DNA from 3 places in the Actinoplanes teichomyceticus ATCC 31121 genome. Region 2 is predicted to be linked to each of the others. Evidence: riboswitches for the same ligand, from Rfam matches in the RefSeq annotation. Region 2 holds a riboswitch; each other region holds the start of a gene.
What was found. Region 2 has a riboswitch for cyclic di-AMP ahead of ACTEI_RS29615 (C40 family peptidase). Riboswitches for the same ligand answer to the same signal wherever they lie in the genome.
Positions count from the first base shown of each region.

Region 1: it holds a riboswitch for cyclic di-AMP, as region 2 does, so the genes downstream of both, ACTEI_RS02475 (LysM peptidoglycan-binding domain-containing protein) here and ACTEI_RS29615 (C40 family peptidase) in region 2, are expected to answer to the same signal.
Region 3: it holds a riboswitch for cyclic di-AMP, as region 2 does, so the genes downstream of both, ACTEI_RS24055 (LysM peptidoglycan-binding domain-containing protein) here and ACTEI_RS29615 (C40 family peptidase) in region 2, are expected to answer to the same signal.

Region 1 is NZ_CP023865.1:544,163-546,352, reverse strand. Features, by position in the region: gene ACTEI_RS02480 (saccharopine dehydrogenase family protein) at 1-527, opposite strand, end outside; cyclic di-AMP (ydaO/yuaA leader) riboswitch at 859-1,039, shown strand; gene ACTEI_RS02475 (LysM peptidoglycan-binding domain-containing protein) at 1,041-1,706, shown strand; gene ACTEI_RS02470 (YybH family protein) at 1,810-2,175, opposite strand.
Region 2 is NZ_CP023865.1:6,763,772-6,765,961, reverse strand. Features, by position in the region: gene ACTEI_RS29620 (heavy metal translocating P-type ATPase) at 1-256, shown strand, start outside; gene ACTEI_RS29615 (C40 family peptidase) at 355-939, opposite strand; cyclic di-AMP (ydaO/yuaA leader) riboswitch at 946-1,133, opposite strand; gene ACTEI_RS29610 (flagellar M-ring protein FliF C-terminal domain-containing protein) at 1,695-2,190, shown strand, end outside.
Region 3 is NZ_CP023865.1:5,447,187-5,449,376, reverse strand. Features, by position in the region: gene ACTEI_RS24060 (hypothetical protein) at 1-302, shown strand, start outside; gene ACTEI_RS24055 (LysM peptidoglycan-binding domain-containing protein) at 322-861, opposite strand; cyclic di-AMP (ydaO/yuaA leader) riboswitch at 860-1,037, opposite strand; gene ACTEI_RS24050 (family 43 glycosylhydrolase) at 1,412-2,190, shown strand, end outside.

The sequences.
Region 1 (2,190 bases), 2.1 Mb from region 2:
CCGCGCATGCTGGTCACCACCAGCGTGGTGTCGGTGAGCCGACCGGCCCCGTCCTGCTCGATCAGCTGATGCAGGACGTGCACGCCGATGTCGGACGGAATGGAGTCGAAGCCGCAGGAGTGCACGATCCGCGCGCCGGTGCGGCGGGCCAGCTCGTGGTTGTCGTCGATGCTGGCGCGGGCGAACAGCACCTCGCCGGTGAGGTCGGCGTAGTCGGTGCCGGCTGCGGCGCAGGCGTGCGCGAGGGCGCGGCCGTATTTCGCGTACGGCCCGACGGTGGTGACGACGACACGTGTCCGTCCGGCCAGGGCGGCCACCGCGTCCGGGTCGGTGGCGTCGGCGACCAGGGCCGGCCAGTCGACGTTCAGCCGGGACCGGACAGCTTCCAGTTTCTCCGGTGAGCGGCCGGCCAGGGCGATGCGGGTGCCGGCCGGCGCGTGTCCGGCCAGGTATTCGGCCACCAGCGCGCCGACGAAGCCGGTGGCGCCGTAGACGACCACCTCGAACTCACGTGAACGATCGCTCATGCTCGCCGATTGTGCACCTCGGACCGTGGCGGCGCGAGAGGTGGCGGCCCCGAGCCCCGGTCGGCGCCCGGACACGGAAGCCTGATCCCCCAACGGGCGGACCTCGCTTACCCACTGCGGACGCCGCTATGCCGACGGCCGGAATTTTCCCTCCAACGGCCGACCGCGGCGGCGGTAGGCGCGCCCAGCATCCAAGGAGTCCCGCTGTTATTCACACAAAGGAAGATCAAAGCGGCTAATTTGTGAGAACAACGTCACCGGCCCCGCTTCCGGACCTGGTCAGTTCCGCGCAGTGGTGGCTACCGTCAGCAGTCCGCAATCGCGGGCACCGTGGCCGGAACGCCGAGTCCTGCCTGCTGGTCACGGTCAACAACACACAGGCATGGAGCGGGGGACCCACACGTTCCTCGGCGCGCCCACCGGGCGCGCCTCGGGGTGAAGCCGCACCTGGTGCGGCCGGGCTCCTCGGCCCGAACCCGACAGCTCACCTCGCAGGCGTGGAGGGAAAACTTCATGCTTCACCTGAACAAGCGGGTTCGTCGTGTCCTGTCCCGGCGAGCCCGGTCCCCGCGCGCCCTTTTCCGGAGCGCGCAGGCGCGACCCACGCAGCCCCAGCCGGCGCGGCACCGGCTGCAGCGCGCCGTCGGTCTCACGGTCGCCGGTCTGGCCGGCGCCGTCGGGCTGCTGGCGGTGGAGGCCGCACCGGCCGCCGCCGCCCCGAACGTGAACTGGGATGCCGTCGCCAAGTGCGAGTCCGGCGGGAACTGGCGGATCAACACCGGGAACGGCTATTACGGCGGTCTGCAGTTCAGCCGCAGCACCTGGCGTGCGCACGGCGGCGGCAAGTACGGATCCACCGCCAACCTCGCCTCCAAGCAGGAGCAGATCCGCATCGCCGAACGGGTGCTGCGCAGCCAGGGGATCGGCGCCTGGCCCACCTGCGGCCGGCGCGGTCTCACCAAGGCACGCAGGACCAGCTCGGTGAGCCCTTACCGCCTCGCCTCCTACACCACCCCGCTGAAGGGGACACGCACCTACGTCGTTAAGCGCGGCGACACGCTCTCCGGCATCGCCGCCCGCTATCACATCAAGGGTGGGTGGCGGGCTCTGTACCGCGCCAACGCCAGCCGCCTGAGCAACCCGAACCATCTCCGGGTGGGTCAGCGCCTGGCCCTGTAGGACAGCGGCACAGCGGCTTCCCGGGGTCCGCACGCGGGACCCCGGGAAACGACCCGGCTGACCAGCGCCTGCGAACCCGGCGAGCGCGACACCGTGCTCGGCATCAGCTCGCCGGCCGAAGGAACTCCGGCTGGTCGAGCACCCGCAGCCAGGTCCCGTCGGGCTGGCGGCGGACCACCTGCGCCCGCGCTCCGGCGCCGTCCTTCGGCGGGGTCGAGGTGAGCGCCAGATCACCGCTGATCAGCGTGGGCAGCGGTGGCTCCGGCTCGAACCGGGGCATGCTCGGCAGCAACCGCGCCCAGAGGCTCTGGATCGCGGCGCGGCCGACGGTCTGCCGGCCGGGTGGGAACGCCATCACGGCATCCTCCTCATACAGCGCCGCGAGGCCCTCGGCGTCCTTCGCGTTGGCGCGCTCGACGAAGAGTCTGGTCAGGTCTTCGGGGCGGTAGGCCTTCTCGCGCTCGCTCATGACTCCACCATCGCG
Region 2 (2,190 bases):
GATCGAAGCCTCCGACCTGACCCTGGTCCGCGGTGACCTGATGGCCGCGGCCGACGCGATCCGCCTGTCCCGGCGCACCCTGCGCATCATCAAGAGCAACCTGTTCTGGGCGTTCGCCTACAACGTGGCCGCCCTGCCGCTGGCCGCGGCCGGGCTGCTCACCCCGATGATCGCCGGCGCGGCGATGGCGTTCAGCTCAGTGTTCGTCGTCGCCAACAGCCTGCGACTGCGCCGCTTCACCAGCATCACCAAGTAAGTCGTACGACAGCGCCGCCTGCACCCCGCCAAGGACGGGTGCGGGCGGCGCTGGGCGACGCCCGAGCGTGAACCACGGACGGGCGTGTCGCATCGTCGTCAGACCAGACGCCGGACCACGTAGCTCTTGCTCCAGATCTTCTGCTTGGTGACCGTCTTACCGGTCCGCGGCGACGCCCACATCTTGCCGCCGCCGGCGTAGATGCCGGCGTGCGTGCCGCGCGCGCCCTTGCGGATGATGATCAGGTCACCGGGGCGGGCGTTGGACTTGGCGACAGCCTTGCCGTACCGCTGCTGCAGGTGGGCCTTGTGCGGCAGCTTCTTGCCCGCCGCCTTCTTGTAGACGTACATCGTGTAGCCCGAGCAGTCGAACCGTTTGGGCCCGGCCGCACCGAACTTGTACTTCTTGCCCTTGTGCTTCGCCGCTTCGGACAGGACCCGGTTTGCCGCCGCCTTGGACTTGGCGGCCTGGGACGCCGCCGTCTTGACGGTGATGCCGGTCTGACTCAACGCCACGCTGGTCTGCGAGAACACCGGCGTGGTGACGACCGCCGAGGACGGCGTCGCGGCAGAGGCGGGCTGCGGTGTGCCGAACCCGCCGGTCAGCAGACCGAGACCCACGGACAGGGCGAGAGTGCCGGTCCCCAGGGTACGGGCGGGCCGGCTCAGAGTGCTTACGCGCACGGTGAAGGAATCCCTCCGGCACGCCTGCGAGGTTAGCTGTCGGATTCGGGCGCGAAGGATTGCCCGGCCGCGCGGTGGCGGCTTCACCCCAAGGCCCTGCGCCCGGGCTGCCGCGGACGGCGTGCCGGTCGAGGACCGATAGTGGTTCCCCCGTCCCTGCCCCCGACTGCCTCATGACTCGTCATGTCTCTCGTGCCGCCGGACCGGGGCAGGGCTCGGCGTGGTCCGGATCGGCACGACCGGCGAACAGGTGCTCGCCGCCCCTCCTTGATAGCCCAGCCCGCGACGGCCTCCACCGGACCCATCGCTCACCGACAGTCACGTTCACATCGGGCCGTGTCCGTTCGGAAGGGCGGTGCGAGGTTTGTCGGCACGCGGTGCTTAGGGTTGGTGACACTGAGGTGATCTTGATCTGTGAAAGGGAACACGACGAAAGCTGAGCCGTTGCTCTGCGTGGCCCCGTCGGTGTTCCCCCGCACCGCCGTTCCGGCGCGACGAGCGGCTCGTCGAACGTGACCGATCGGGCGACTGTGCTGCCTCCTGCGCCGGCCGTCGGTGACGTGCGTTGCGGCGGCTACATCCGATGACGCGACCGGAGGTGGCCGCGGCCGCAGTGCAACCGAGCCGCACCCACCGGGCGTCTGGACCGGCCGTGCCGTCGAACGATGGGGCAGGCCGGGCCGACACGCCGCCGGGCCCGTACGACGGGCGGCGGTCCACCGGCGGGTCCCGACAGCCGGTGAGGAGGCACGCTGATGAACGACGGGCTCGCCGTGTCGGCGGCGAACGCGGGCACCGGGTGCCGCGCGGGGCGTGCCGGCAGGCCGGCTGCTGTTGTCGTGGCGCTGGCTCTTGACGGGGGCGCGAGTCTCGCCGCCGTGCCCGCGCACGCGGCAGCCGCGGCGACGTCGCGGCAGGCGATCGTGAGCGGCTACGCCGCTGCACCGGTCGCCGGCATCAACCTCCCCTGGGCGGTGCCCGGCAACATCGTCCGGCTCGGCGTCGCCGTCCTCGTCGACGACGTCGCCGCGGCGACCATCGATCTGGATCGACTGCGGGAATTGATCGGTGCCGCCGCCGGTATCGACGCCGGCCGCGGTGACCGGCTGGCGGTCGCCGCCATGCCGATGCACACCGGAACGGCCGCCCCCGCCGTTGCCGCGTCCGGCATCGACACCCGTGCCCCACTACGGGCGGCTATCGTCGCCGCGGCCCTGATCGTGCTGATCGGCGGCGTGCTGCTGGCCGTCC
Region 3 (2,190 bases), 1.3 Mb from region 2:
GCCCCGCCGCGGTCCGGCCGTGCCGCCTCTGCCAGGGCACGGTCTGCGGGGACTGTGTGGCGCCCGACGGCCGCTGCCCGGCCTGCTCCGGGCTGGCCAAGGTGGGCGTGTTCGGCCGTGGCCGGTTCGGGGTGTCGCCGGGCGGCGCGGTGTGGCACAACGCCGTGCCGAACGTGCAGGTCACCGTGCGCCAGGAACGGGACTGGTGGACGCTGGAACGCTGGGACCGGTACGACCGGGTCACCTTTCCCCTCGACGTGCACACCGTGCAGGCCCTCAAGGGCTGGCTGGGAGTGCGGTGACCCGGCCGGCGCCGGTGGGTCAGAGCCGGATGCGCTGACCGGGGAAGATCATGGTCGGGCTCTTCAGCCGGCTCTTGTTGAGCTGGTAGAGCGCGCGCCAGCCACCCTTGACGTGGTACTTCCGGGCGATCCGGGCGAGGGTGTCACCGGACTTGACCACGTACGTCTTGCCGGAGGCCTTGGCCTTCTTCTTCGGCGACGCCTTCTGGCGCACGCCGGCCTTCTTGCCGCACACCGGCCACGGGCTCAGGCCCCGCTTGGCGTACAGCTTCTTGGCGATTTTGATCTGCTCGGCCTTGCTGGCCCGGTCGGCGGTCGGGGCGTACTTCGTCCCGCCGTACGCCTTCCAGGTGCTGCGGCTGAACTGCAGGCCGCCGTAGTACCCGTTGCCGGTGTTGATGTGCCACCTGCCGCCGGACTCGCACCGCGCGAGCCGGTCCCAGTTGACGCCGGCGGCGCTGGCCGGGGCGGCCGGCGCGAGCAGCACGCCGGCTCCGGTCACACCCGCGGCGACCAGGCTGAGGGCAGCAAGGCGCGTTCGTCTTCCGATCCGAGACATGAATGATCCTCCACGCCTGCGAGGTGAGCTGTCGGGTTCGGGCAGAGTGGCCCGGCCGTCTCACGCGGCTTCACCCCGAGGCGCGCTCGTTCCAGCGCGCCGGAAAACGTGGGTCCCCCGCTCCTGCCGTCGAGTCGCGTCTGTGGAACGGCGGCAGGATTCGGCGGTCCGTCCACAGTGCCCGCAGCGCGGGACGCTCCGAACGGTAACCACGCCGACCGGGACGCGACCAAGTTTTACGCCCTGAATAGTGACGTTCTTCACGCTAATCAGCCGATTTGATCTTGTTCGCGCCCTAAAAGGACAGGCATGTCGGACAGTGGCGGGGAGGGGGCGCCCCGCGGGTGCCGCGGGCGTGGGTGCCGAGGTCCGGGCCGGGGGCGGGAGTCGTGTTCTTGACAGCGCCGCAACCTGAGCGCAATCATTCAGAAACTTCTACGCGTGGATGGCCGCCATCGGTCTCTTCCAGGCGAGATCCCCCCTGTTTCGCGTACGAACCATCCCCGTCCGCGCTGAATTGTTAGCGCTAACAGCACGTGAAGGAGCCGGCATGAGCCGATCCCGCGTCCGCACCGCCGTCACCGCCGTCCTCGCCCTGCTCCTCGGCGCGCTCGCCCTGCCCCAGCCCGCCGCGGCGGCCACCACACTGATCTACGCCACCTTCAAGGGCGACGCCGCCGCCGACGAGGAACTCTGGATCTACCAGTCGACCAACGGCGGCACGAGTTACAGCACGCTGACCGACACCAACTTCCACGGTCCCACCGGGGTGCTGCGCGACCCGAGCATCCTCAAGCGCAACGGCGTCTACTACGTCGCCTACACGGTGCAGTCGTGGACCACCAACAGCACCTACTTCTCCATCGCGTCCAGCACCAACCTCACCAGCTGGACGAACATCGCCAGCATCCCGGCCGGCGTCAGCGGCGCGAACTACACCTGGGCGCCGGAGTTCTACGTCGAGGGCGGCAGCGTCAAGCTGATCACCAGCGTCGCGTCGACCAGCTGCTCGTTCTGCTTCCGGCCGTACGTCTACACCGCGCAGAACACCGCCCTGACCAGCTGGAGCGGCCCGGCGCAGATGTGGGGCCTGGGCACCAACCACATCGACACGTTCGTGGTGAAATCCGGGAGCACCTGGCACGCCTTCACCAAGAACGAGACCACCAAGTACATCGAGCACTGGACCACCACGGCGAACCTCACCGAGGGCTGGGTGAACAAGGGCACCCTGTTCGCCGCGGGCTACGAGGGACCGTCCCTGGTCAAGCTGGACAACGGCAGCTGGCGCATGTACGTGGACCACTACAGCGCCGGTGACGGCATCTA